DNA from 2 places in the Psychrobacillus sp. INOP01 genome. Region 2 is predicted to be linked to the other one. Evidence: predicted binding sites of a transcription regulator. Region 2 holds the regulator's gene; the other holds the start of a gene.
The links. Region 2 encodes LexA, which represses DNA repair genes until DNA is damaged. Its sites were predicted from a motif close to CGAACATATGTTCG; they were not measured.
Positions count from the first base shown of each region.

Region 1 (15,519 bases), 210 kb from region 2:
AGCAGTTGCATTAATCGATGAACAGCTAAAAGCATTGCAAGCCGGCGATATTTCCGACTTAGAATTAAACCAAACGAAATCCATGCTTACCAACCAACTGAAAGAGGCTTTAGATTCAGCACGTGCTCAAATTGAAATATACGACCAGTATAAAGAATTGAATCCATCCTTTACCGTAGAAGATTGGCTAGAAAAGTGGAAGCATGTAACGAAAGAACAAATACAACAAATGGCATTAACTATTGAAAAGGAATTTGTTTATTTCCTTTCAGGTAAGGAAGGTGCAGCAAATGAATAAAACGTATTTTGAACAATTAGAAGAAACATTATACAATGAAACACTTCCGAATGGTTTAGATGTCTACATCTTGCCCAAAAAAGGGTTTTCAAAGACGTTTGTCACTTTCACTACAAAATATGGTTCGATCGACCGTGAATTTATTCCTTTAGGTAAGGATGAACCTGTCGTTGTTCCTGATGGAATTGCTCATTTCCTAGAACATAAAATGTTTGAAAAGGAAGAAGGGGATGTATTTCAAAAGTTCAGTGAGAAAGGTGCATCTGCAAACGCATTTACTTCTTTTACTAGAACTGCGTACTTATTTTCCTCAACTGACCATGTATTGGATAATACGAAAACGTTATTGGATTTCGTTCAACAACCCTATTTTACGGAACAAACGGTAGAGAAAGAAAAAGGGATAATAGGTCAAGAAATTACGATGTATGATGACCAGCCGGATTGGCGTTTATACTTTGGAACAATCGAAAATATGTATAAAGAACACCCTGTAAAGATTGATATTGCTGGAACGATAGAAACGATTAGCCATATTACAGCTGATCATTTATATGAGTGCTATAACACGTTCTATCATCCGTCAAATATGGTTTTATTCGTTGTAGGAGCAGTTGATCCCAAAGAGATGATGGACTTTATCAAAGCAGATCAAGCAGCGAAGTCATTTGAGGAACCCCAGGCAATTAAACGATTCTACCCTGACGAGCAAAAGGCGGTAGATATAAAAGAACGTACTCTACAGATGGATGTTCAAAAACCTAAAGTATTATTTGGCATTAAAGCAAGTAATACCGATATTTCTGGTGACGAAATGTTAAATTACGAACTAGCGATGCAAGTTGCTATTGAAATGATATTTGGCAGAAGTTCTGCATTTTATCAAGAAATATACGAAAACGGATGGATTGATGAATCTTATTCCGCAGATTTTTCAATGGAGCAGGGATATGGTTTTACAATGATTGGTTCAGATTCTGTCAATCCAACTGAACTGACCGAGAAAATAAAAGAGACTATTAAGAGCTACGCTTCTAATTGGAATGTAGAAGATGAGGATTTACAACGTATTGTCCGTAAAAAAATTGGCTTTTTCTTACGAGCATTAAATTCCATAGAATATATTGCAAATCAATTTACACGTTACTCTTTCAATGACATGAATTTATTTGATGTAGTTCCTGCTTTAGAGAAACTAACAATGGATCAGGTGAGAGCAGCATTCCAATCGTTAACAGATGAAAATGCTCATACAGTATTTACAATCTTACCTTTAGAGAAAAATAATGAGTAAAAAATTTGCATTGGTGCTAGGAGCATCTGGTGAAATTGGTCACGCGATATGTCGTAATCTCGCGGAAGTCGGTTGGTCCATGTACCTGCACTATGCTAATAATAAAGAAAGCTTAGAAAAGTTATTAACAGATTTAAACGAGTCCTATCCTGAGCAAGAGTTTATCGTTGTTCAAGCGGATATGAGTAATCCGAATTGTATAGAAACAATAGTCGATTCAGTCTTTACACTTCAAACGATCGTATTTGCGCAAGGACATAGTCTATACAAAGCTTTAGAGGACACTAGCTTAGATGATATTCGCCTATTGTTTCAAGTGCATGTGGAGCATCCTATGGCTTTATTGGGAAAACTAAATAGCAAGCTTCGGAAACAGGATAGTAGTTCAGTCATATTTGTAGGGAGTATATGGGGAGATACAGGTGCCTCTTATGAAGTTGCCTACTCTGCTGCTAAAGGAGCTCAGCATGCCTTTGTAAAGGCTTATGCGAAAGAGGTTGCTTTACAACGAACAAGAGTAAATGTGGTTGCCCCAGGCTTTATCGATACAAAAATGAACGCTCATATTGAAGAAGAAGCTCGTCAGCTGATTCTTTCAGAAATTCCTGCAGGTTTTTTGGGATCCGCGCAAGATATAGCGAATGCCGTCGAATTTTTAACTAGTGAAAAGGCGAATTATATAACAGGTCAAATTATTCGAGTTAATGGTGGTTGGTATATATAAGTGGAGTGCCCGCCTAAAAAGGATATCAACGGAATAGTTTAACTGAGATAAAAAGAAAAGAGAGAAATACACGCTCTTTTCTTTTTTTCTTTTATTCGACTACAAAATCATATATGATAGAACTAATCATGAAGTGAAACGTCATCTATAGAGAAGGGAAAGATATAACATGGCTAGTGAATGGTTTTTTGAATATGAAATTCAAGTTAATCGTCCAGGACTTTTAGGTGACATTTCTTCTTTACTTGGTATGCTTCGAGTTAATATTGTAACGATCAATGGTGTAGATGAAGGCAGACGGGGTATGCTTATAAAAGCAGAGAAAAAAGAAAACATTGAACGTTTTGAACATATTGCTTCCACTATGGAAACGATTCAATTGACTAAATTTAGGGAACCTAAGCTTAGAGATCGTCTTGCAGTTCGCCATGGTAGATATATTCAACGTGACGCAGACGATAAAAAAACCTTTAGATTTGTTCGGGATGAACTTGGTCTTTTAGTAGATTTTATGGCAGAAATTTTTAAACAAGATGGTCATAAACTTATTGGGATTAGAGGAATGCCCCGAGTAGGCAAAACTGAATCGGTGGTAGCATCAAGCGTTTGTGCAAACAAAAAATGGATATTCCTGTCTTCTACAATGATCAAGCAAACAATTAGAAGTCAATTGGCAGGGGACGAGTTTAGCGATCGTAATATTTTCATATTAGATGGTATTGTAACGAGAAAATCAAATGATGAAAAGCATCTTCAGTTAGTAAGAGAAATGATGCGGATGCCGACTATCAAGGTTGTGGAACATCCTGATATGTTCATCCAACATTCTGAGTATTCTATTGATGATTTTGACTATATTATCGAACTTCGTCACACTCCTGATGAACAAATCACATATGAAATGATGGAAAAAAACCACGGAATGTCTGACAAAGGAATGACAGGCTTTGGCGGATTTGGTGGATTCAATTTTTAACGGGCAGGTGTTTTAGTTGACTGAACTTGGGGCTCGCTTAAAAGAAGCGAGAACAGCAAAGGGTTATAGTATCGATGATTTACAAGAAATAACAAAAATTCAAAAACGGTACTTGGCAAGTATTGAAGAAGGTAATTATGCAACTATGCCAGGTGCATTTTATGTTCGCGCATTTATAAAACAGTATGCAGAGGCAGTTGGATTGAATGGAGACGAATTATTAGAAACATATAAATCAGAGATTCCCTCTCCATCCAACGAGGAAGTAACAAAAAGTATTCCTGCAACTCCGTCTAGAAGAGCTTTGGGAGGACGATCAACTAGTAAGTTGATGGAGATTTTCCCGATGGTTATGGTAGTAGTATTTGTTATTGCAATTATCGTAATGTCTTGGTTTTTATTTCAAAATAGACCGGATGATTCAGAAGAAAGTGTCACAAACGACGAGTTGCTACAAGAGCAAAAACCGACGTTTGAGGACAATGAAAATATACAACCTGATGATGTAGATGAGCCAGAAGAGGAAGAAGTTGTTGAAGAGGAGGTAGAAGAACCAAAACCTACCCAACAGCTAACTTTCGTAGATATGCAAGGTGTAACTTCAACATATAATTTAGATAATGCTGAAAGCTATTTAGTAAAATTGGTTGCAGTAAATACTACATGGTTGAATATTAGGGATGAAAACGACAAAATTCTTGTGGATCAATCTGTAAAGGCCGGAGAAACCTTCGAATTTGATGCAAATGCATTTTCTAAAATCCGTATACGTCTTGGGCATGCTCCTGGGAATACTGTTACAATAAACGATGAAGTAGTAGAGTTTAAAAGTACAGAGATTACTCAAAACGCAGTAATACAGTTCAACAAATAGTCATCTTAATGATGGCTATTTTATTTGATATTGAAAGGAGTTATTTTTATGAAAATGAATATACCAAACCAAATCTCTTTGTTTCGTATATTTTTAATCCCTATTTTTATGTTTTTTATGCTAGTAGATTTTAATTGGGGAGATGTTACACTACTGGGGGCAACAATTCCTGTAGGACATCTAGTTGGAGCAATTATTTTCATAATTGCATCGATTACGGACTTTATCGATGGGTATTACGCAAGAAAATATAACTTGGTTACAAATATGGGGAAATTTCTTGACCCTCTTGCAGACAAATTATTAGTTTCTGCTGCTTTAATCATTTTAGTTCAGTTTGGAATGGCGCCAGCTTGGGTAGTTATATTAATTATTAGCCGTGAGTTTGCTGTAACTGGTCTTCGTTTAATATTAGCGAATGAAGGGGAGGTAGTGGCGGCCAATCAATTAGGGAAAATAAAAATGTGGACACAAATTGTTGCGATTTCTTCACTTTTATTGGGTAATATATTCTTTGAAATGTTCCATATTCCTTTTGATATGATCATGCTATATGTATGTCTATTCTTTACGGTTTGGTCTGGATGGGATTATTTTTATTTGAATCGCAAGGTGTTACTAGATTCTAAGTAGGAAGGAAGTTCTTCATGAAAGCAGAAATTATTGCAGTAGGCTCAGAACTATTACTAGGGCAGATTTCTAATACAAATGCCCGTTTTATATCCACTCAACTTGCAGAAATCGGTCTGGACGTATACTATCATACGGTAGTCGGAGATAATGCGGATAGGCTGTTAGAATCGATTCAAATAGCAGAAAAACGAGCAGACCTTATTATTTTCACGGGCGGATTAGGTCCTACAAAAGATGATTTAACAAAGGAAACTATAGCGAAGCATTTAGGTATGAACTTAGTGCTAGATAATCATGCAATCATGTATATTGAAGATTTCTTTAAGCGCATGGATCGTAAAATGACGGAAAACAACAAAAAACAGGCACTTGTTTTAGAAGGGTGCACTGTACTTGAGAATAAACATGGAATGGCACCGGGAATGTTACTCTCTACGGAAAGTCATTCATATATACTACTTCCCGGACCTCCAAAAGAGATGGAGCCTATGTTCCAATTCGAGGCGAAGCCATTATTACCGAAGCTCCTTTTGGATGAAAGTGTTATTATGTCCCATGTTATTCGCTTCTATGGAATAGGGGAAGCAGAATTGGAAACAGAAGTGCAGGATCTGCTAGACAACCAAACGAATCCAACACTTGCACCACTTGCCTCTGATGGTGAGGTTACACTTCGATTAACGGCAAAAAGTAATTCGGAAGAGGAAGCTTGGAAAAAGATTGAAATATTACAAGCTGAAATCCTCAACCGTGTTGGCAAATTTGTTTATGGCTATAATAATGATTCTTTACCATCGAAGCTGAGGGAAATCCTTATTGAAAATGACCTCACTATCTCAGCGGCTGAGAGTATGACGGCAGGACTATTCCAATCGGAGCTTGCTGCAGTACCGGGAATGGGAGAAGCTTTGGTAGGTGGAATGATAACCTATACAGAAGACGTGAAGATCAAGCAATTAGGTGTCCATGCTGATATTATCGAGAAATATAGCGTAGTTTCTAGTCAATGTGCAGAGCAAATGGCACTTCGAGTAAAAGAAATATTTCAGACTGATATAGGTGTAGGCATTACTGGAGCAGCTGGTCCGGATGGTCATGGTGGTCAACCAGCGGGTACAATTTGGATTGGAATCGCATTAGGTGATATTAAGCCGGTAACGTATAAACTTAATCTATCAGGTTTACGAAACACGAATAGAATTAGGGCAGTGAAATTTACGATCTATTATTTGATACGTTTACTGCGAGAACAAAAATTAGCAGGAATTTAATTTTGATTAACAAAAACGGCCCAAAATTTAATTTTGAGTCGTTTTTCACGCCCAAAATTAAATAGATGCAAAAAATAAACGAATGAACGTTCGCTTTTTTCTTGTAAATTTCTCAAAGACCGAGTATAGTAAGAATAGAAATAAAAAACATCATCATTTCTTTTGAGGAGGAAATATAATTGGCTAATAATGATCGTAAAGCAGCTTTAGATATGGCGTTAAAACAAATAGAGAAACAATTTGGTAAAGGTTCAGTTATGAAACTAGGTGAAAAAACAAATCTTGAAATTTCTACTTCTTCTAGTGGTTCTTTAGCATTGGATGCAGCACTAGGAATAGGCGGATATCCAAGAGGACGTATTATTGAAATATATGGTCCAGAGAGTTCGGGTAAAACAACCGTTGCTCTACATGCCATTGCAGAAATACAAAAAACTGGTGGTCAAGCAGCCTTTATTGATGCTGAGCATGCATTAGATCCAGTCTATGCACAAAAACTTGGTGTAAATATTGATGAATTACTTTTATCTCAACCGGATACAGGGGAGCAAGCACTTGAAATAGCGGAAGCACTTGTACGTAGTGGCGCAATTGAGATTTTAGTAATTGACTCGGTAGCTGCTTTAGTACCAAAAGCTGAAATTGAAGGAGAGATGGGAGATTCTCATATCGGACTTCAAGCACGTTTAATGTCACAAGCATTACGTAAGCTATCGGGTGTTATTAATAAATCGAATACGATTGCAATATTCATTAACCAAATTCGTGAAAAAGTTGGAGTAATGTTCGGAAATCCAGAAGTTACACCAGGTGGTCGTGCACTTAAATTCTATAGTTCTGTCCGTTTAGAAGTAAGACGTGCAGAAGCTATTAAACAAGGTACCGATATTATGGGTAACAAAACGAAAATTAAAGTAGTGAAGAACAAAGTAGCTCCACCATTTAAAACTGCAGAAGTAGATATTATGTATGGTGAAGGTATTTCTCAAGAAGGAGAAGTAGTTGACATAGGATCAGAGTTTGACATAATTCAAAAAAGTGGTTCTTGGTATGCGTACAATGAAGAGCGCATAGGTCAAGGTAGAGAAAATGCTAAACAGTACTTAAAAGAAAATCCTTCTATTAAGGCTGAAATCACTGGTAAAATCCGTGAATCTCTTGGAATGGCAGCAAGTTCCTTAACGATTGGTGGTCATGAGATCGAAGAGGAAGAAGACGAAGAATTTGAATTATTATTAGATGAAAAATAAAATCCTGATAGTCTCTCATTCATTTGAGAGACTATTTTTTGAAAGAATGTATATGAAATATACTATGAACAATTGGGGTTCATAGTACTTTGAAAATTGATAAAGCCTGCTGATTTCCGTTTCAGGTACACGTTCCGTGGAGTGAGCGATGAATCCTCATCGGAGTTGCCACCTTTTACTACAATCAATGAAGTTAGTAGTACCCAATGAGAAGATTTAGCACAGCCCATCGCTAAGACAATAGAATTAGTTTAAATAATTGTAGTGATAATAATATTCTGTAATCGTTGTTTAATGGCGGCCACTACTATTGGTAGTGGACTACGGAGAAATAATAAGCGTTCACGCAATAAAGAAGCGAAATAGCGAACGAAATTGTATCTTCGTGAGCTTACTCTACGGATTAGAAAGTATTTTTTCTTTCATTACACAAGAATGCACTAAAACTGTTCTTAAAGTTTTAGAAGGGCGACGATCAGTCTCTCTAAAAGATCAGACGCTAATAATATAGCGAGATGTCTGTACAAAGCACTTCGATAACAACAGATACAGGTTTTACCTTAAATGCACTTGCACTTCTACATAGTTAAAATTTGAAGGGCTAATTTTAGAATCACTAGTCGAACAGTCTTAATTTTTAAAAATACACAAGTACAGGTGTTTATTTTGTCCTACTTTTCATATATTATACCTCCCTTCCTTGACAGAGTATTTCTACATCTATACAATTAAAATTGTATAATTTCTTTATTATTAAATGATTATAGGCATTACGTATATGTTTTTGTATATACGTGCCGACTGAAACTAAAAAGTATAGCAATAGGGGGTGTTCGAATGACAGAAATTATCATCTCCGCTTTGCTTGGTCTATTTGTCGGTGCCGTTGTTGGTTATATTTATCTGAAAAACGTGAACGATTCAAAAGTGACTGGTGCAAAACAATCTTCAGCAATCATCATAGATGAAGCAAAGCGAGAAGCGGAAGCGTTGAAGAAAGAAGCACTTTTAGAAGCCAAAGATGAAACTCACAAATTACGAAATGAAGCAGAATCTGACATCCGTGAACGCCGAGGCGAACTGCAAAAACAGGAAAATCGGTTATTACAAAGAGAAGAGAACCTTGATCGTAAAGATGATGCTCTAAACAAGAGAGAAGTAGGTCTTGAGCGTAAAGATGATGCTCTAACTGAAAGACAACAGCATATCGAACAGAAAGAAAACAAAGTGGATGAACTAGTTAACAAGCAACAAACTGAACTAGAAAGAATTTCTACTTTGACTCGAGAAGAAGCGAAAACAATTATTCTCCAAGAAGTAGAAAATGAGCTTGCGACGGATATTGCTGTGATGACAAAGGAATCGGAAACTAGAGCTAAAGAAGAATCCGATAAAAAGTCTCGTGAAATTTTATCCCTTGCGTTACAACGTTTTGCAGCAGATCATGTTGCTGAAACAACCGTTTCTGTTGTTAACTTGCCAAATGATGAGATGAAAGGTCGCATTATTGGCCGTGAAGGACGAAACATTCGTACACTTGAGACGTTAACTGGTATTGATTTAATTATCGATGATACGCCAGAAGCTGTAATTCTTTCAGGCTTTGATCCAATTCGAAGAGAAACAGCCCGTTTAGCACTTGAAAAACTGGTACAGGATGGACGAATTCATCCTGCACGAATTGAAGAAATGGTAGAAAAGTCTAGAAGAGAAGTAGATGAACAAATTCGCGAAATTGGTGAACAAACTACATTCGATATTGGTGTTCATAATTTACATCCAGATCTTATGAAAATTCTAGGTAGACTCCGTTATCGTACAAGCTATGGTCAAAATGTGTTAAAACACTCAACAGAAGTTGCCTATTTAGCAGGGTTGTTAGCTGCAGAACTTGGTGAAGATGTAACACTTGCAAGACGTGCAGGGTTACTACATGACATTGGGAAAGCAATTGACCATGAAGTAGAAGGTAGCCATGTAGAAATTGGTGTCGAGTTAGCAACAAAATACAAAGAACATCCAGTAGTTATTAATAGTATTGCTTCCCATCACGGGGATACAGAAGCTACATCTGTTATTGCCGTATTAGTGGCAGCTGCCGATGCATTATCTGCAGCAAGACCAGGTGCGAGAAGTGAAACATTAGAAAACTACATTCGTCGTTTGGAAAAACTTGAGGAAATTTCTGAGTCCTATGAAGGTGTAGAAAAATCTTTTGCTATTCAAGCAGGTCGAGAAATTCGCATAATGGTTCGTCCAGATCAAATTGATGACCTAACAGCTCATCGTTTGGCGAGAGATATCCGTAAACGAATCGAAGAAGAATTAGATTATCCTGGTCATATTAAAGTGACTGTTATAAGAGAAACTAGAGCTGTAGAATACGCTAAATAGCATACAGTAATGGTGTTCTAATGTTTCATAAGTTAGTATTAACAAAAAGGCTTCGAATTGAAGCCTTTTTTTCGTGAAAGGAATGAAATAGTAATGAGAATATTATTTATAGGTGATATCGTTGGATCAATGGGTCGCGATACGTTAGAAGATTATTTACCAAGACTAAAAAGAAAATATGATGTGGATGTAGTTATTGCAAATGGGGAGAATGCAGCTGCAGGTCGTGGGATTACGAAAAGTATTTTTCAGTCATTGCTCCATATGGGGGTAGACGTAGTAACAATGGGTAACCATACTTGGGATCAAAAAGAAATTATGGACTTTATTGATGACACGGACTATTTAATCCGCCCTGCCAACTTTTCAGAGGATGCTCCTGGTAAAGGAATGACTTCCATCTCCAAAAATGGTCATACCATTTCAGTGATCAATATGCATGGTCGCACATTTTTACCACCACACGATGATCCATTTAAAATGGCTACGGAAATGGTTGAAGAAGCCAAAAAATTATCACCTATAGTCTTTGTAGACTTTCATGCAGAAGCTACAAGTGAAAAGATTGCATTTGGTTGGCATCTAGATGGAAAGGCCTCTGTCGTAGTTGGAACACATACACATGTTCAAACGGCAGATTCTCGTATATTACCAGGAGGAACAGCTTATATCACAGACGTTGGTATGACAGGTCCGTACGATGGTGTTCTAGGCATGAAAAAAGAAGATGTACTCTACCGTTTCCAAACAAATATGCCAGCTCGTTTTGAAGTACCTAAGATTGGACGTTCTGTACTTAGCGGTTTCTTCGTGGAAGTGGACAATACCACTGGGAAAGCAATACACCAAGAACGAATTTATATAAACGAGGATTACCCGTTTAAAGGCTAAAAAGTCTAAAAGATTACTCCTGCGCATACGTTAGGTTATGGACCAGAAGCAAGTTCATAATATAGCGACAAAAGGAGAAATGATAGTGGATTCTTTAAAAGTATCTTCCCGTTCAAACCCAAATTCAGTTGCTGGGGCATTAGTTGCAGTAATTAGAGAACAAGGGTATGCAGAAATGCAAGCAGTAGGAGCAGGAGCATTAAATCAGGCTATCAAAGCGATAGCGATTGCCAGAGGATTTGTTGCCCCAAGTGGAACAGATCTAACTTGTTCTCCAGCTTTCACCGATATTGTCATATCTGGTGAAGATCGAACAGCTTTAAAGTTACTTGTTGAAAAAAAGGCAAAATAGACAGGGGGTCGCTACTTTTATAGTAGCGACCTCTCTTTTTAAAGAAAGTAAATTACTGCCGATTTCCGCAAGGTGATCGATGAAACATCACCGCTACTTACGCGTCGCTTGTGATGTTTCATCTGACTCACTCATTGCGCCAGAGTCGCCGCTCTCCGCGGATATCAAAGAAGTGAGTAGTACCTGTGAGTTAGATTAGACAGCCTAGCAAAAATTAACCGGTAATAATATAGCTACAAGTCTGTCCAAAGCAACTCGGAAAGGATAGAACCAGGTGTTGACCTTTAGAACTCACTCATATTTTTCTTAGATGGTAATATTTTCATTTTATAATTTTTAAGAATAATTTGTGACGATACGTTTCCGTCAAAGGTCTGAATTTCAATAAAAATACGGGGAATACATAGTGATAAACGCTACTTCATGATAAACTAATGAAGGAAATTAGCATTTAATCGAATAGTAAGGAGATGTTTATATGTTGCAACAGCTTTCTTGGAAAGTAGGAGGGCAGCAAGGAGAGGGTATTGAAAGTACAGGAGAAATATTCTCTATGGCGATGAACCGCCTAGGATACTATCTATACGGATACCGTCATTTCTCTTCTCGAATTAAAGGTGGCCATACAAACAATAAAATCTGTGTACGTCCAACGCAAGTTCGTACAATTCCAGATGATTTAGATATTTTAGTAGCATTTGATCAAGAAACAATTGATGTCAATTACAAAGAGTTAACTGAAAAGAGTATTATTCTGGCAGACGCAAAATTCTCACCAGTAGAACCTGAAGAATGTAAAGCGCCTATGTATATTGTCCCTTTCACAGAGATAGCTGCAGAGCTTGGAACATCTCTTATGAAAAATATGGTTGCAATTGGTGCAAGTGCCGCATTACTTAACTTGGATAAAGCTGTATTCCAAGGTGTGGTAGATGAAATTTTCGGGAAAAAAGGACAAGAAGTAGTAGAAAAAAATATGCAAGCTATTCAACAAGGCTTCGATACAATGGCTGAACAGCTAGGAGATCGTCTAGGAGAGTGGGAAATAGCTCCGGCCGACGGAAAACACCGTATGTTTATGATAGGAAATGATGCAATTGCACTTGGCGCATTAACAGCGGGTGTTCGTTTTATGGCAGCTTATCCAATCACTCCAGCTTCCGAAATAATGGAGTATATGATTAAAAAGCTACCACTATTTGGTGGAGCAGTTATTCAAACAGAGGATGAAATTGCCGCTGCTACAATGGCAATAGGTTCAAACTATGGTGGAGTTCGTGCGTTTACTGCATCAGCAGGTCCGGGACTTTCACTTATGATGGAAGCAATCGGTCTTTCTGGTATGACCGAACAACCGCTTGTGATTGTAGATACACAGCGTGGAGGACCTTCAACAGGACTTCCGACGAAGCAGGAGCAATCCGATTTAATGCAAATGATTTATGGTACTCATGGAGAAATTCCAAAAGTTGTTATTGCACCGAGTACTGGGGAAGAAGCATTCTACGATACAATTCAAGCCTTCAATATTGCAGAGGAATTGCAGCTTCCTGTAATTATCTTATCGGATTTACAATTGTCACTTGGTAAACAAACAGTGGAGCCATTTGATTATTCTAAGGTTGAAATCCGTCGTGGAAAATTAGTAGAAAATGAAGAAATTCCTGTAGCTGAAGATAAATCGTACTTCAAGCGTTATGAACTAACGGAAGATGGGGTTTCCCCACGTGTTCTACCAGGAACCGAGCACGCTATTCACCATGTAACTGGAGTAGAGCATGATGAAACAGGTAAGCCATCTGAAGCGTCTACAAATCGTAAAGCTCAAATGGATAAACGATTAGGGAAGCTGAAGCATATTAACTTTAAAGAGCCAGTATATGTGAACGCACCATACGAAGAAGCGGATATACTATTTGTTGGCTTCAATTCTACTAGAGGAGTGCTAGAAGAATTACAGCAAACACTTATTGAAAGTGATGTTAAAGTAAACCATGCACATATTCGTTTAATCCATCCATTCCCTGTAGAGGAAATGCTACCACTAGTTGCGAAAGCGAAAAAAGTAGTAGTAGTCGAAAATAACGCAACAGGCCAATTAGCAAGTATCATTAAAATGAATGTTGGCGGTCATGATAAATTGGTCAGTGTTACGAAATATGACGGCACACCATTTTTACCATTACAGCTTGCAAAACAAGTAAAGGAGTTGCTAACAGATGGTAACATTTAAAGATTTTCGTAATAACGTAAAACCTAACTGGTGTCCAGGTTGTGGTGACTTCTCAGTGCAGGCGGCTATTCAACGTGCTGCAGCAAATGTTGGCATTCAACCACATGATTTAGCAGTAATTTCTGGTATCGGCTGTTCTGGACGAATTTCTGGTTACATTCATTCATATGGTTTTCATGGTATTCACGGTCGTGCACTTCCAATAGCTCAAGGATTGAAAATGGCAAACAAAGATTTACACGTTATCGCTTCTGGCGGTGATGGTGATGGATTTGCAATAGGGATGGGTCATACTATACATTCTATACGTCGTAATATTGATATAACATATGTTGTTATGGACAACCAAATCTACGGATTAACAAAAGGTCAAACGTCCCCACGATCAGCAGAGGGCTTTAAAACGAAGTCAACTCCTGGTGGAGCAATTGAACCTTCTGTTCAACCATTAGAACTGGCTCTTACATCTGGCGCAACATTTGTAGCACAAGGATTTTCTTCTGATATTAAAGAGCTAACTGCTATTATCGAAGCAGGGATCAATCATAAAGGCTTCTCGTTCATCAATGTGTTTAGCCCGTGTGTAACATACAATAAAGTAAATACGTATGATTGGTTTAAGGAACATCTTACAAAGCTTTCTAATATTGAAGGATATGACTCTACAAACAGAGAAGAAGCTATGAAAGTAGTAATGGAAAGAGAAGGACTTGTAACAGGTATCATTTATCAAGATGAAAATGCACCATCCTACCAAGAACAAGTTCCTGGTTACGCACCTACACCACTAGTCGATCAAAATTTGAAGATGAGTGAACAGGAATTCAATGCATTACTTCAAGACTTTATGTGATTAATATTTAGCTCATGAATTTTAACGTTCATGAGCTTTTTTATTATTTGGAAATAATAAAGTTACAAAATTATTTTGATTTCCGTTTCAGTCGGACACTTTCCGCGGGCGATGCCGAGCCCCCTCAGGCAAATATGATATAAATAATGAAGGCTTTATGTATGTGATGTTGTTAGTCTACGTAACCTTATTTACTCCCAGGGGGTCTTGACTTTCAAGCCGGAGTCGCTGCCCTTTATGTGAAAAACATATATGCAGGATCTATATCTAGTTTTAGATTGGCAACGCACATCCGTTTAGACGATCCCACAATGGAGGGATATTTTGTATTGAAAAATATTTACGTGTTTTTTGATTGAATACTCGTGCCGTCCTTAAGAATTCCCAATAACAAATAAAAATTTGAACATAATTTGTCTAATTAAGAAATTTTAAGCTGAATGCCTTGTAGGAACAGAGAACTATTCAGTATAATAGGAGGGATATTCGTACTTTTCACGAATGAAGGAAAGGAGAGTTCTTATGAACGAGGAATCACGTTTACAAAGTACTCAAGTGAAGGAAGCTAGCTCTTTGGATAAAAAATCCGAAAAGGATTATAGTAAATATTTTCAAGCAGTCTATACTCCGCCATCATTAAAAGATGCGAAAAAACGTGGCAAAGAAGAGGTAGAATACCATAACGACTTTGCTATTGCAGAGCAATTTAAAGGCATGGGTCAAAATAGAAAATTTTATATCCGCACATATGGCTGTCAAATGAACGAGCATGATACAGAAGTAATGGCAGGTATCTTCATGCAACTAGGATATGAACCTACGGATACTGTAGATGATGCAAATGTTGTTTTACTTAATACTTGTGCCATTCGTGAAAATGCAGAAAACAAAGTATTTGGTGAGCTTGGTCATTTTAAGCATTTAAAACAAAAGAATCCAGATGTCTTGATCGGTGTCTGTGGATGTATGTCGCAGGAAGAATCAGTTGTCAACAAAATATTAAAAACTTACAATCAAGTAGATATGATTTTTGGTACACATAATATTCACCGTCTTCCTAACATACTAAACGAAGCATACCTTTCAAAAGAAATGGTCGTGGAAGTTTGGTCTAAAGAAGGAGACGTTATAGAAAATTTACCGCGTGTACGTAAAGGTTCGATTAAAGCATGGGTTAACATTATGTATGGCTGTGATAAATTCTGTACATATTGTATCGTTCCATATACACGTGGAAAAGAGCGTAGTCGTCGCCCGGAAGATATTATTCAAGAAATTAGACATCTTGCTGCGCAGGGATACAAAGAAGTAACATTGCTTGGTCAAAACGTAAATGCATACGGAAAAGACTTTGAAGATCTAGATTATCGCTTTGGTGATTTAATGGATGACCTTCGGAAGATTGACGTAGCTCGCATACGTTTCATGACTAGTCATCCTAGGGACTTTGATGACCATTTAATCGAAGTGCTTGCA
Region 1 covers NZ_CP073315.1:3,674,728-3,690,246, forward strand. Annotated here, with positions in the region: gene yfmF (EF-P 5-aminopentanol modification-associated protein YfmF) at 1-298, shown strand, start outside; gene yfmH (EF-P 5-aminopentanol modification-associated protein YfmH) at 291-1,592, shown strand; gene ymfI (elongation factor P 5-aminopentanone reductase) at 1,585-2,316, shown strand; gene KD050_RS17950 (DUF3388 domain-containing protein) at 2,486-3,292, shown strand; gene KD050_RS17955 (helix-turn-helix domain-containing protein) at 3,309-4,166, shown strand; gene pgsA (CDP-diacylglycerol--glycerol-3-phosphate 3-phosphatidyltransferase) at 4,221-4,799, shown strand; gene KD050_RS17965 (competence/damage-inducible protein A) at 4,814-6,070, shown strand; gene recA (recombinase RecA) at 6,250-7,320, shown strand; gene rny (ribonuclease Y) at 8,158-9,714, shown strand; gene KD050_RS17980 (TIGR00282 family metallophosphoesterase) at 9,808-10,605, shown strand; gene KD050_RS17985 (stage V sporulation protein S) at 10,691-10,957, shown strand; gene KD050_RS17990 (2-oxoacid:acceptor oxidoreductase subunit alpha) at 11,436-13,190, shown strand; gene KD050_RS17995 (2-oxoacid:ferredoxin oxidoreductase subunit beta) at 13,177-14,043, shown strand; gene miaB (tRNA (N6-isopentenyl adenosine(37)-C2)-methylthiotransferase MiaB) at 14,566-15,519, shown strand, end outside.
Region 1: recA (recombinase RecA) is a predicted target of LexA. The motif match lies at 6,150-6,163, and genes of this name have one in related genera.

Region 2 (15,519 bases):
TACAAAAGTTGGAAATCGGCTAAACAAATCTGGCGATGGTTGGTCATGGGATCCGTCTAAGGAATGGATAACAGATGCCGTACATGCTTCATTGAAGCGACTCCAGACTGATTATATAGATGTATATCAGCTACACGGAGGTACGATGGAAGATGATGTAGACGAAGTTATAGACACAATGGAATCTCTCCAAAAAGAGGGGATTATTCGTGAATACGGAATATCTTCCATTCGACCAAATGTCATAGAACGATTTTTAAGCAAAAGTAATGCCGTCTCTGTAATGATGCAATATAGTTTACTAGACAGAAGACCAGAAGAATGGTTTTCCCTTTTAGAAAATAATTCAGCAACTCTCTTTAGTAGGGGTACATTAGCAAAAGGATTATTAACTGCTGAAGGATTAACTCGAGCAAGTAAAACAGATGAGTATCTAAGCTATACTCACCAGGAATTACTGGAAGTTATTAAAGTATTGGATGCGTTGGATGCTCCTTTAAGTTCTATAGCTCAACATTATGTTTTACGAAATGATGTAACGGGTTCAATGATACTCGGTGCAAGCAGTGAAAAACAGCTGTTAGAATCTATTCAGTCATACCATACAGAAGTACCACATAATATTTTACAAACAGCAAGTGAATTAACAAAGAAAGAGATCTATATGGAACATCGAGTTAATTCATAAGCTTAGGATGGCCAGCCGTGATTTACTTCACGACTGGCTTTTTAAAGTGATAGGAAAGTATAGGACAAATGTCCTGTGAACACTGGGTTTGTGGTACTTTCAAAAATGAAAAACACGACTGATTTCCTAAAGCACAAAAAAACTATTTGCCAAAGCAAATAGTTTTTTCTTTCTTAAAATTTCGAGCCACCAAAGCCATATTCATCTAACAGCTCTTCAAACGATTTGTTTTTTTCTTTTTCTTTCTTTTCGAAAGCTAGTTGTGCTTGTCTCTCTTCCTCTTTTTCTTGTTCAGCGGTTACTAATTGTTTCTTCGTTTCTTTTAGTTTCGCTAGAACGTCAGAAGAAAGCTGATCGGACAATGAATTACCTTCTTCCACTTGCTTAGCAGGCTTTACCTGTTGTTGTCTTTGTTTTTTCTTAGCCATTTTGTTCACCTTCTTTATTAGCGTTTAACTATAGTTGCGACCCCTTGGCCACCACCGATACAAAGTGTGGCAAGGCCTGTTTTCGCATCTCTCTTCTCCATTTCATGAAGTAAAGTAACAAATATACGAGCACCACTAGCTCCAATCGGATGGCCTAATGCAATCGCTCCACCATTTACATTTAGTATATCATGATTAAATGATAGCTCTCTATCTACAGCAATCGATTGTGCCGCAAAAGCTTCATTCGCTTCGATTAAATCGATATCCGCTAATGATAGTTGAGATTTGTTCAATACTTTTTTCACTGCTTCAACGGGTCCAATGCCCATGATGCTTGGATCCACTCCTGCTGATGCATTTGCAACAACTGTCGCAAGTGGTTTAAGACCAAGTTCATCCGCTTTAGCTTTTGACATTACCACTACAGCTGCTGCTCCATCATTAATACCTGAAGCATTACCTGCAGTTACAGAACCGTCTTTTTTGAATGCCGGACGAAGCCCCGCTAGTTTTTCTTCTGTAGAACCTTTTTTCGGATACTCATCCTGCGAAAAGACAATTGGATCTCCTTTTCTCTGAGGAATTTCTACAGGCACGATCTCGTCTGCAAATTTACCTTCTTCTATCGCCTGTGCAGCTCTGCCCTGGGAACGCGCAGAAAATTCATCTTGCTCTTCTCTTGTAATTTCATATTGATCACATAGATTTTCAGCAGTCACACCCATATGATAATCATTAAATGCACACCAAAGACCATCTGAAATCATACTATCTACTACCTTCTGATCGCCCATACGGAAGCCTTCTCTAGCGTTCTTTAACAGATACGGAGATTGGCTCATGTTTTCCATTCCACCTGCAACAACAATATCTGCATCCCCTGCTATAATAGCTTGCGTAGCAAGATGAATTGCTTTTAAGCCAGACCCACACACTTTATTAATAGTTAGCGCAGAAACTGAATGTGGTAATCCAGCTTGAATTGAAGCCTGTCTTGCCGGATTTTGGCCTAAACCAGCTTGAAGGACATTCCCCATAATTACTTCGTCCACAGCATCTTTAGATACCCCTGCTTTTTCTAACGCCTTTTCAATTACAATAGCACCTAGTTTAGTAGCTGGCACGTCTTTTAAAGCCCCTTGAAACGAACCAATTGCCGTTCTAACTGCACTTACGATCACAACTTCATTTGTCACGTGATTTCCTCCTTGTTTCCCCTGTTTTAAACAAATTTTTACAAAGCTAAATTTAAATTTGCTTGTTTAACCATCCTTTCTTTACAATAAAGAGGGAGGGATGATTATGTTTAGTTTACCAAATAAAGTGACAATTATCGAGGTAGGTCCAAGAGACGGATTGCAAAACGAAAAAAACGAAGTACCAACCGAGGTAAAATTATCTTTTATCGCAAAACTTCAGCTTGCAGGGATAGAAGAAATGGAAATAACTTCTTTCGTATCGCCAAAATGGGTTCCACAAATGAAAGATGCAAATGAAATAGTAACCCAAGTGAATAAAATGGGTCGACAACTCGTACTAACACCTAATAATAAAGGCGTAGAATTAGCCAAACAATCCGGGGCACAGAGTTTCGCTGTATTTGTAGGTGTCTCAAACAGTTTTAATAAAAAAAATATTAATAAAACGACGAAAGAAAGTATGGATGAACTTAAGCCTATTGTGGGAAAACTATTACAAGAAGGTCATTTTGTCCGCGCATGTATTTCCACTGCTTTTTATTGTCCATATGAGGGTAAAATAGATTCATCAGATACGGTTGCATTGTGCAAGGAGTTCGTTTCATGGGGTGTAAACGAACTTAGCGTAGCTGACACAATTGGCATGGCTAATCCACTGGAAAGCTATGAATTATTCGACTCGCTAAAGAAAGAATTCCCTGCTACATTAATAACTGCACATTTTCACGATACTAGAAAAATGGGAATAGCCAATATTCTCGCTAGCTTACAAGCCGGGATTGATCGATTTGATACCTCCGCTGGCGGCCTAGGTGGATGCCCTTTTGCACCAGGTGCTACAGGGAATGTAGCAACCGAGGATGTTGTGAATATGCTACATCAAATGGGTATTGGGACGAATATAAATCTTGACTCATTGCTTAAAGCTGTAGAAGTAGTTGAACCTTATGTGTCCAGACCGATAGACACGGGAATGTATAAACTATTTAAAAGTAAGTAGGGGTTGATACGATGAAGAAACGTGTAATTATTTGGACGAGTATTTTTACTAGTGTATTAACAGCTATGGCTACGTTCTTTGGTTTCTTTGTAACTAATAGGCTTATGTATATGAAGAAAAAAGAAAATGATTTTATCTTAAATCGTGAAATTACTTCTAAACGATTAGATGAAGCCTGGTTTAACGCTGTAAATAAAACTGAACAATGGATTGAATCTAAAAATGGATATTCCTTAAAGGCTATTTTTGTCGAACCATTAGTAACAAATAATTATGTCGTCATTTGCCATGGTGTTACAGAAAACAAGATTAACTCTCTACGTTTTGTTCGTATGTTCGAACGACTAGGCTTTAATAGTGTCGTCTATGATCACCGCAGACATGGTGATTCTGGCGGAAAGACAACTAGTTTTGGATTTTATGAAAAAATAGATTTACAATCAGTTGTTGAAGCAGTCAGAGATAGAGCTGGGAAAGATGCAGTTTTAGGTATCCACGGAGAATCTATGGGAGCAGCCACAACACTATTATATGGTGGATCTATAATAGATGATGCTGACTTTTATATTTCGGACTGTGCATTTTCAGATTTTGAACAGCAAGTTTATCATATAATGACACAAACTACTCCTCTTCGCACTAGTCTTGCCATTCGATTTGCAAATTTGTTTTTGAAGCTTCGTGATGGATATACACTAAATCTTGTCTCACCAATCGATGTTATAGACAAAATTGAAAAACCTGTTTTGTTTATCCACAGTTTGCAGGATGATTTTATCTTACCTAAAATGACGGAAGATTTATACGAAAAAAAACTAGGTCCAAAAACATTAAAATTGTTTGATATAGGTGAACATGCGAAATCCTTCAATGAAAACAGCAAGGAATATGAGCAGGTTGTGGCAGATTTCCTACAAGAAAATAGCTTGCTAAACAAAAAGTAATTGAAATCTGATTTGACATGAAAGATCCTCATTTGCATCTTGCGCTTATCATTTCATAAAGTAATATTATTTTCTATTCAAAAAAAGCACTCAGCTGAGTGCTTTTTTATTTATTTTTGCATTTTATTCATTTGATTCATCATTTGTTTAACTTGTTTTTCTGAAGGCTTGCGACCCATTTGCGCCATCATCATACGAAGCATTTGTTCATTAATAGGTGGGTTTTCTTTTAAGTATTTCATCATATATTGACGTGCCGCAAAGAAACCGATTGCCGCACCAGCGATTAACGCAACGATTATAATAACAATCCAAATCCATGTTTGCATATTTTCTCCTCCTTTGTGTTCTTATCTACGTGTACAAGACACCACTGAAAATTATACTATAGATTCTTTTTGCATTCTATTATAATTTCAAATAAAGTGAAACTTCAAATAGTCGGGGTATATTTCTCCCCAATTTCTTCCTAATACGTTATAAAAAGCAATTCGAATACTTTATATCCAAAGCATTCGAATTGCTCGTAGAACATTTTACTTTTGAAGTAGTGCTTTCATTTTCGCAACTACGTTTTCTACAGAGAAACCGTATTCTTTCATAATGATTTCGCCAGGAGCACTTGCACCAAATTTATCTATGGCAATGACGTCCCCTTCAAATCCAACATAACGGTGCCAACCTAATGAGGCCCCCATTTCTATTGCAAGGCGTTTCGTTAAATGAGATGGTAATACAGCATTTTTATAAGCCGAATCTTGTTTCTCAAACAGATCCCATGATGGCATTGAAACGACAGAAACTTCAATTCCTTCTTTAGAAAGTGCTGCTTGCGCTTCAACAGCAAGACTTACTTCTGAACCAGTTGCAAGTAAGATTGCTTCCGCTTTTTCGTTAGGGGCTACAACATAAGCTCCTTTTGAAACTCCTTCTTTAGCCAGTTCAACTGAATTTTCAAGAGTCGGCAAGTTTTGTCTAGAAAGAACTAAAACTGTAGGATTATGTTTAGATGATACAGCTAGTTTCCATGCCTCCGCAGTTTCATTTGCATCCGCTGGACGGATTACAGATAAACCAGGCATTGCTCGTAAAGAAGCTAAATGTTCAACCGGCTCATGAGTTGGACCATCTTCTCCAACAGCGATACTATCATGCGTGAATACATACGTTACAGGAAGTCCCATTAATGCAGATAAACGAATTGCTGGTCTAACATAGTCACTAAATACGAAGAATGTACCACCAAATACATTTAGTCCACCGTGTAAAGCCATTCCGTTTAAAGCAGTTCCCATTGCAAATTCACGTACACCGAACCAAATGTTTTTCCCAGCATAATCATCAGCTGAGAAATCTCCAACATTCTTCATAGTAGTTTTATTGGAACCCGCTAAATCTGCACTACCACCAAAGAACGAAGGTAGGTTTTGAGCAATTGCATTAATTGCTTCTCCAGAAGCAGAACGTGTAGCATGTGAAGTACCAGTTTCGTATGATTTAAGGGCATCTGCAAAGTTTTCAGGTAATTCACCAGAAATTGCTTGTTTCAGAGTAGAAGCTAACTCTGGAAATTCTGACTCATACGCATTAAATTTCTCATTCCAAGAATTCTCTTCTTGAACACCTAAATGTTCTGATGCTTGTTTGAACGTATCATATACTTCTTCTGGCACATGGAAATCCTCTTCAAATAACCATTTATATTCAGCTTTAGCTAATAGAGTTTCATCTTTTCCTAATGGCATACCGTGAGCATCTGACTTACCAGAACGGTTAGGAGAGCCAAATCCAATTACAGTTTTCACTTCAATAATAGTTGGTTTGTCATTTTGAGACTTCGCTTTTTCAATAGCATTTGAAATTTCTTCAATATCATTTCCGTCTTTTACATGAATATAGTTCCAACCATATGAATCAAAACGTTTTGCTACATTTTCTGAGAATGATTTATGTAAATCACCATCTAAAGAAATATCATTACTATCATATAATACAATTAATTTATCCAATTGAAGATGTCCAGCAAGTGAAATTGCTTCTGCTGCTACACCTTCCATTAAATCACCATCACCACATAACGCATATGTGTAATGATCGATTATCGAGTGGTCTTCTTTATTGTAGGTAGCAGCTAAATGTGCTTCAGCCATAGCCATTCCTACTGCCATTCCAATTCCTTGACCAAGCGGTCCTGTTGTTGCCTCTACTCCAGCTGTGTGACCGAACTCTGGATGTCCAGGAGTTTTAGAATCCCATTGTCTAAAGTTCTTAATCTCCTCCATTGGTAAATCATAACCACCAAGATGAAGTAAGCTATACAGTAGCATAGAACCATGACCGGCCGATAACACAAAGCGATCACGGTTGAACCATGTTGGGTTACTTGGATTATGTCGTAAATGTTTTGTCCATAATGTGTAAGCCATTGGCGCTGCCCCCATTGGTAAACCAGGGTGACCAGAATTTGCTTTATCGATTGCATCAATAGATAAAGTTCGAATCGTATTAATTGCTAATAAATCGGATTGTAATGACATGAATGACATCCTCTCAAACAAATTTTTATTATATTTCTAGTTTAGACAAGAATGTCTGTATTATCAATGGTTTCTGAAATGATTAATTAATTCAGAAACTTCCCTTTCTTTGCTTCTTGAACTTTTACAGGTGTTACATCGTTTCCTTCAGGGTCGATTATTTTTACACTTTCAATTGTATCTCTCATAGTAGAGCGGAAAGTTTCTAAATATTCTTTACGTAAAGAGCTTTGTTCTTTTGCCTCTTCGATAGAAAGTCCTGATATTTTAGATTTTCTAGATAACTCACTAATTCTTGCTAATTTTTCTTTACTTAACAATTCATTTCATCCTTTCACTATATCTTTATATAAAGGTAAGGAAAAAACACACAGAGTGCAAGTCATTTCACTCCGTGTGCTTCTATATACTCAATATATCGTCGATGTACGGTTGCTTTACTAATATTAAATCCTAAACCTTTTAGAGTCATTGAAATCTCTTCATAAGTGAGACCTGCATTTCGAAGTCTAACTACTTCTTCTAATGGCACATCTATTCGTTCTCTTCCTTCGGGGTTACCTTTTGTCTTTAAGTTTTTCTCTGGCCGATATCCTTGTGATACTGCTTTCTTCATACCTCTTCTGATTTTAGCGTTGTGTAATTTCCGTTGATATTCCTCTACAAGCGCTAATATCTCCAGTAACATAGAGTCCATTTCATTTAAATTGATGACGCCTTTATCTTGTAAAGTATATATAGAAGTGTTTGTTTTTTGAAGGAGATGTAGAACTGCCATTCTACCATTCCCTCTCCCAATTCTAGTTTCATCTTGAACAAAAACCGCTTTAATTTCGTTTTCTTTTATGTAGTCAAGTAAATCTAATAAGCCTTCACGTTCTATATCGTAACCACTATGTTGATCTATAAATACTTTCTCTACTTCATAATTATGTAATGCTGCAAATTCTAACAACTCTTCTTCCTGTCTTTGCAAAGATGTCTCTTGGGACTCTTTTTCTGTACTCACACGACAATATATAACTGATTTCATTTTGTATCGCCCGCTATCTCCGTTTCATGATCGAAATGGTAACTTTTTTCTGCAGCTGGAATTTTAAGTATTTCCCCTGCTTTAATATGTCCGTCTTGCAAATTATTCATAGTCATCACTTTATTGATCCATACTTTTTTATCTTCGTTTACACTATACTCATGTGCTAACTCCCATAAAGAATCGCCTTGTTCTATATTAATATGAAGACTCTCTTCTGTCGAAAAAGAATTCGAGATTATTATAAACATTGTAAATGCAATACTGCACGCTACAAATATTGTTAAAAAGTAGTTTTCTTTTATCCAGGTCATTAAAAATACCCCCTAATAGAATGTGTGTTCGTAATGTATGATTTAATAATAATGCGAACGTTTGTTTTTGTCAACAACAATTAGAACCTATGTTTGCATTAACGTTCGTCCCCTGTTATACTATTAATAAGATAGAAAAGGTTAGAGATTAATTACTCTAAAAGAGGTGAGCATATGAAAAAAGCATCTAAAAGACAGGAAGACATCCTAGCTTTTATAAAAGAAGAAGTTCGAAAAAAAGGATATCCGCCATCTGTTCGAGAAATAGGCGAAGCTGTGGGCTTAGCATCTAGTTCTACTGTTCATGGACATTTAGCTCGACTGGAAAGTAAAGGATTGATAAGAAGAGACCCAACCAAACCACGTGCCATTGAGATTCTTGATGGATTAGGAAGTATTGCAGAAAAACAAAATGTTGTACATGTACCACTTGTAGGTAAAGTTACTGCAGGTATGCCAATTACAGCAATTGAAAATATTGAAGAGTTTTTCCCACTTCCTGAAACATTCGGAACTGCTGATGATAATTTATTTATGTTGGAGATTATGGGTAATAGTATGATTGAGGCAGGTATATTGAATGGTGACTATGTCGTTGTAAAACAACAGCAATCGGCAAATAATGGCGATATTGTCGTAGCTATGACAGAAGAGGATGAAGCAACTGTTAAACGATTCTTTAAGGAAAAGTCTTACTTCCGTTTGCAACCGGAAAATTCTTCCATGGAACCTATCATTGTTAATTCTGTTAGCATTCTTGGAAAAGTCGTTGGCGTTTATCGTAATATTCAATAGACATACAGACTTGACAATACAACTAAATATAAGTAAGATAACGTAGAGCCGATATCATATTTCAACGAAAAGTGGACATTTTTGTTGAAATCATCGAAAAACCCCTTTACCTTTATGGTTGAGGGGTTTTATTTTGTTCATATTTCTTTTTATCTCTCCGAAGGTTTTATTTCTTCTTTAAAGCAACTAAAGTTTTTGGTCCTACTACTCCATCAACGGTTATACCATTGTTTTTTTGAAAATGTTCTATTGCGGCAATAGTTAATGGCCCATCTATCCCTTCAGCCACCAGTTCATAACCTACTGTATTTAAAGCTTCTGTACTTCGGTTATACTTGTTTCACTTATATAATATTAAGAATTCACTGCATTAGGCTGTTCCACAACATCTTATGATGGTATGTGAATTTCAAAATGCACGTGTATTACTGTTAACACTTTGTCCAACTTTACGGAAAAAGATTTTAAATGTGCATATAAGGCTTCATACTTTTTATCTTTCAAAGTATGTGAAATCTTTATAGTATTTCTGTATCCACCTATAACTTTTGTTCTCGTCACGACACCACTTGCAGCTACTTTATAACCGGACTACCCCCACTCCCAAAATTTACTCCCTTTTGCACTTTAACCTCACTATTCTTTCGAATTTCTCCTAAAACGAGATGTAATTCTCACTTTGCATGGCCTAATAAACAAAGTTTAACCTCCCTTCTATTAATTTGTAGAGATTTATCCCTCACACTAGTTGATGCTGGAATGAATATAGAAAATAGTCAATTGACATTATATTTATCAAATAAAATAATAAAAGTGATTAAAAATGCCGAATTTTGGGTATTACTATTTATAATTAGACATAGGTTAAATTAAGTATATCGTTTTTTATATCAGCCTATATAACTATAAAGGGGCAAAAACTTATGAAATTAATTATAGCGGAACTTAAAAAACTCATTAATGATTACTATAGATGCAATAACTACCAGCTGAAGGAACAGATTTTAATAGATATCAACCTGCTAAAAGAAGCACTAAGAATTTTAGAAAAAAATAACATAGAAATAAATACAAAAAGATCACTTGGTTTTTAACCGAGTGATCTTTTCTAATTGACACCACTTCTAGTTACTTCAAAAATTACAAATCACTCTAATTTGTATTTTTTTATACACCTATTTCTATAGAGAAAATCGCGCATTTATAAGGACAACCACCATTCGTTTGAGGAAAATGCCAATTTCAGGAGAACCGATCGTGAATAACGTCACAACTCTCCAAGCTTTTTCGTTGTAATGATGCTTATTATTCAAAAATAATTAGGTAAATCTCTTCCAATTAAACTTGTTTTGTTAGATAATAAGTAACAGGAAATATCGATTACTGGGGGAGTATTATTGCCTACTAACTTGATTTATAAAGAACTAAATAACCTAATAGATGATTATTACAAATGTCCCTTCATACATATAAAGGAACAAATTCTATTAGATATTAATCTTTTAACAGACGCATTAGTACTTGATGATATCGATTATTTATCGGAAATTCCACTTGAATCAAGTTAAATACAATTAATCTTATTCCTGTGAAAAGTTTCAGTTTTTATGAAATAAGATATAACTTATTTAATCAACTTTTATCAATATTTATCATCATAGAATGTCACTAAAACACATTTATATCAGGGTGATAATGGGATGTGAAAATAAGTCCTTCCAAATTAGTGGTTGGGCTTTTTTATCATCAACACTGTCTCTGCGACAAAAGAGAAAAGTATATGAATGGTGTAATTAATGATAGTAAGGTTTGTATTGGCGCAAGCGGGAACAATGAGGATCGTGTATAAAAAAAGAAGAATAGAAGGAATATTATCAAGAGGTAAACATATTAAAAAGGCAGTAGATTTAAAGTTTTAAAAACATTTAGGGAAATAAGTGAAATAATAAACTACCCTCTCTATTTAAACTTACGATATAATTAAACCAAAAATGGAGTTGAGTGGGAATATATGAATAAATTGTTAGTTTTATTAGCAACGGTATTTTTATTGTCTGCATGTGGAGACGAAAGCGTTGAACCTATCACTATTAAATCTATTATTGGATCAATTACCAAAGAAGAATTTAATGTCTATGAAGATAAAGGCATCTTCTTAATTAAAATTGACTACAAAGATGCTCATGAAGCTTCGAAAAGCGCTATGTTAAAGGACACTATGGAAATATTAGCAGACTTATCGAAATTAGATGAAGTGAAATCTGTGTTAATCAAATGGAATGCAAACTTAACTGACGACTACGGTAATAAATCATTTGACGAACTCTTAGCAGTAGTGTTTGATGCTGATACGTTCGCAAAGGTGAATTGGGAAAATTATAAAACATTGGATTTAGAATCAATTGCGTCTGAATATACCCAGCATAGTACTTTGAAGGATTAAGTCACTTATTGAGTGAACTATAAGATAAATAATTAGATGCGAGATTTATAGAATTATTATCTAACCAGCCGATTCCGTGCCATACATTTTATTAAATTTATACGCATACTTGTTCCCTCCTTTTTTCTATTATCACGCGAACATTCGTTTTGTTTTATAACAAGTAAATATTGGAGAAATAAAAAAGCGACATACCCCTTTTAGAATATATAGCTAAATTTACTATTGTGCTTTACTACCATATCTCTGACTTAATGTATAGACAGTATCACCAGAAACTACGTAATGGTATATAGCCTTGCTTGTCTTCGGAACTACTAACATCAACATTTTTATAGCTTATGCAAACAAGCACTTTCGACTTCAGAGATTATGGTTTTTTATCGCTTTGAATACCCCGGTCACAATATCTAATACCATTTACACCAATAATAAATATAAAATTTTTCGTCCACAATTAAACAAAATCGAACTACGCCGAAATTTTCCAAATAAATCCTCCTATGTTTTCACTCCTTAGTATTTATTGTGTATAAAAAAGAACGCTCCGAATGGAACGTTCTCTCCTTTCAATCTATTCCGGAAAATAACACACCTCTAAATTATTTCCTTTTATATCTTGAAACTTAAACCATTTAACATCGCCATCGTCATTTATAGGTTCAACGGTTACATTATACTGCATCAAATGATTACGTGCGGTATCTATGTTCGAAGTATAAAAATTAAAGGAAATATGACTACTTTTTACTTGCTCATCATTTTTTCTTTTACGAACCAATGTTAATGGGGTTTCACCTATGTTTAGCATTTGATTGCTTGTTCTAAATCACTTACATGTAAAAATACAGTATCAATTCTCTTAAATATTGAAGACATCTCCTATACACCCCTTTTTAAGTCTGGTATTCGGCAAAAAAGAAGGAAATCCTTCTGAGGTATAAAAAATAACGCTAACTTATGCTGCGTACTATATTCCAGATGTGCATCAAAAAAGCCAACTAAATGTTGGCTTAACTTATTATACTTCAGTCGATCATTCAAGTTCTATTTAGTTTGGCTCTACATGCACATGCACTTCAAATACATCATATTCCTTTATTAATACGTCTTCTACTACCATTGAGATATCGTGGGCAGCACCAATATCTAAAGTGGAATTAACAAGAATAACCACATCTACAACAGGATTATTTCCATATTTTCTTGCTCTTATCTCCTTTACTCCCTTTACACCGGAAATATCAATAATTGAATTTTTATAATCCTTTAACTGCTCTTCATCAAAACCATCTGTCAAATCATGGGACGCCTCTCTAAAAATATCCCAACCTGTCTTGACTATTAATAATCCTACGACAACAGCAGTAACAGGATCGAGCCATGGCAGACCAAATTGAGAGCTGGTAATCCCAATAACTGTTCCAATACTTACCCAAGCGTCGGATAAATTATCTTTTGCAGCAGCCATAACAGATTGACTATTTATTTTTCTCGCTAAATTTCGGTTATAAAGGTACACTCCATACATAATCACAGCACAAAAAAGGCCAGTCAATGCGGATATCCAGTCAGGTTCTGAAATTGTTTTATCAAATACCGATAAAGCGGCATTATACAGGACATAAAGACCAACACCCACCATTATAAAGGCAGCTACCATAGAAGCTACCGTTTCTGCTTTCCAATGACCATAAGGATGATCTTTATCTGGAGGTCTCTGTGAAATTTTCAATCCAATCAAAACTGCAATGGAAGCAATTATGTCGGTTGTATTATTTAATCCATCCGCTTTTAAGGCTTCAGAATTTGCAGTATAACCAATAACTAACTTCAAGGTCGACAAACATAAGTAAGCGAAGATACTCAAAATTACCCCTCGTTCACCTAGTTTCAAATCCATATATTTTTGTTCCATTATTTCACCTCTGCTATATGCTCCTAAAACATAGTAACAGAGGCAATTCGTGTGTGTCTATGGCAATCTTTTTGCACGTTTCGAACAAATTTATCGAGTACCAATTCTGTTTCACAAAGGAAACAATAAGAAAATTAAGCATGATTTTTGTCTGAGCTTTTCTGCCTCTCGTTAGATTCCGTTTTCATTTACAGGTGATCAGTATGTTCCGACTACGAAAATAAGCCAACAGATCACTATTGACTTTAATTATATACGGGATAAAACTTAAGATTATTTTCAAATAAAGATTTGTAAGTTTCTTCTCTATTCTGAGGAATAAAATTATTATACTTTCCCACACCAAAATTATTACTTGGGAATCTCATCGGTTGATGTTTTAAGTTTTTTACAAGACATACTATTGTTTGATACTGTTCTGTAATCTTCATTACAGCAGCTTCTTCTTCAATATAAAATAGTTTAAATCCAAATATATCTTCGTACCAATTTGCTGTCAATTCAGGGTCTTTTACTGAAATAATAATTTCTTCCATCCCCTTTAACGCCTTCTATAAAATATATATGCATATTTAATTTGATATAATCATGTGAAATTTTTTAATGAATATCATATTGAACTAACCTCCTGCGTTAGTTCAATAAGAAATTAATAAGCATTATATACCAAAAGTTTATCTTTTAATCAGAGCAAATCCTAGACCAACACGGTTTATCAAGTAGGCAAGGTAAAAATTATCAAATTCCATTTTATCTCTCACTATTACTGCACCTTTGTTTTTAAAAGTGGTAGATTTATGAACCCTCACCACGAACCTCATTCTATAATAAAAGAAAAAGCGTTGGAAGCTTAGAGCCCCAACGCTTTACTATTAATACATTTTTAGGTATTGCTCACGTTCCCACGGATGTACAGTCGTACGGAACATATCCCATTCAATTTCTTTCGCTTCTACGAAGTTTGCGTAGATATGCTCACCAAGTGCCCCACGAATAATTTCACTCTTACCTAATTCTTGTACGGCAGCATGTAAAGTTGGTGGTAGGTTATGAATGCCGTTTTCGATGCGCTCTTCCTCTGTCATTACGTAAATATTGCGGTCCACTGCTGGTGGTGGTGTTAAGTTATTTTTAATACCATCTAAACCAGCTTGTAGAATTACTGCCATCGCAAGGTATGGATTAGCCGCTGGGTCTACTGAGCGGACTTCAATACGTGTACTTACACCTCTTGAAGAAGGGATACGGATTAACGGACTTCTATTTTGTCCAGACCATGCCACATAACAAGGCGCTTCGTAACCAGGTACTAGGCGTTTATATGAGTTAACTAATGGATTTGTAATTGCTGTAAAGCTTTGTACATGCTTCAACACGCCGGCCATAAATTGCATAGCTGTTTCACTTAATCCAATCTCTGCTGATTCATCATAAAATGCATTGTCTTTCCCTTTAAATAATGAAACATTAAAGTGCATTCCTGAACCATTTACGCCAAATAGTGGTTTCGGCATGAATGTTGCATGTAAGCCGTGCTTACGTGCAATTGTTTTAACAACAAGTTTGAACGTTTGAATATTATCACACGCCGTTACTGCATCAGCATATTTAAAGTCAATTTCATGTTGACCTGGAGCAACCTCATGATGAGATGCTTCAATTTCAAAGCCCATCTCCTCTAGCTCTAGAACGATATCACGACGGCAGTTTTCACCTAAGTCCATTGGCGCTAAGTCAAAGTAACCACCATGGTCGTTCAGTTCAAGTGTTGGCTCTCCTTGTGCATCTAATTTGAATAAGAAAAATTCAGGTTCTGGCCCTAAGTTAAAGCTTGTAAATCCTAATTCTTCCATTTCCTTCAAGATACGTTTTAAGTTATTACGAGGATCTCCTGCAAATGGAGTTCCGTCCGCTTTATTTACATCACAGATTAGACGGGCCACTTTCCCTTTACCCGTAATCCAAGGGAATACTACCCATGTATTTAAATCTGGAACTAAGTACATATCTGATTCTTCAATTCGTACAAATCCTTCGATAGAAGATCCATCGAACATCATTTTGTTTTCGAGAGCTTTATCGAGCTGACTCACTGGAATTTCTACGTTTTTAATCGTACCTAGTATGTCTGTAAACTGAAGACGAATAAAATTCACCTCATGTTCTTGAACGAACTTTTTGATATCCTCTTTTGTATACTTGCTCATTATTTCACTC
Region 2 covers NZ_CP073315.1:3,884,721-3,900,239, reverse strand. Annotated here, with positions in the region: gene KD050_RS19140 (aldo/keto reductase) at 1-688, shown strand, start outside; gene KD050_RS19135 (DUF3886 domain-containing protein) at 862-1,116, opposite strand; gene KD050_RS19130 (acetyl-CoA C-acetyltransferase) at 1,134-2,315, opposite strand; gene KD050_RS19125 (hydroxymethylglutaryl-CoA lyase) at 2,422-3,318, shown strand; gene KD050_RS19120 (alpha/beta hydrolase) at 3,330-4,262, shown strand; gene KD050_RS19115 (YneF family protein) at 4,373-4,591, opposite strand; gene tkt (transketolase) at 4,799-6,799, opposite strand; gene KD050_RS19105 (DUF896 domain-containing protein) at 6,886-7,119, opposite strand; gene KD050_RS19100 (YneB family resolvase-like protein) at 7,182-7,832, opposite strand; gene KD050_RS19095 (cell division suppressor protein YneA) at 7,829-8,146, opposite strand; gene lexA (transcriptional repressor LexA) at 8,321-8,941, shown strand; partial or broken gene KD050_RS19085 (peptidoglycan-binding protein) at 9,108-9,248, opposite strand; gene KD050_RS19080 (hypothetical protein) at 9,865-10,035, shown strand; gene KD050_RS19075 (hypothetical protein) at 10,339-10,509, shown strand; gene KD050_RS19070 (hypothetical protein) at 10,953-11,384, shown strand; gene KD050_RS19065 (cation diffusion facilitator family transporter) at 12,436-13,305, opposite strand; gene KD050_RS19060 (VOC family protein) at 13,548-13,838, opposite strand; gene glnA (type I glutamate--ammonia ligase) at 14,175-15,509, opposite strand.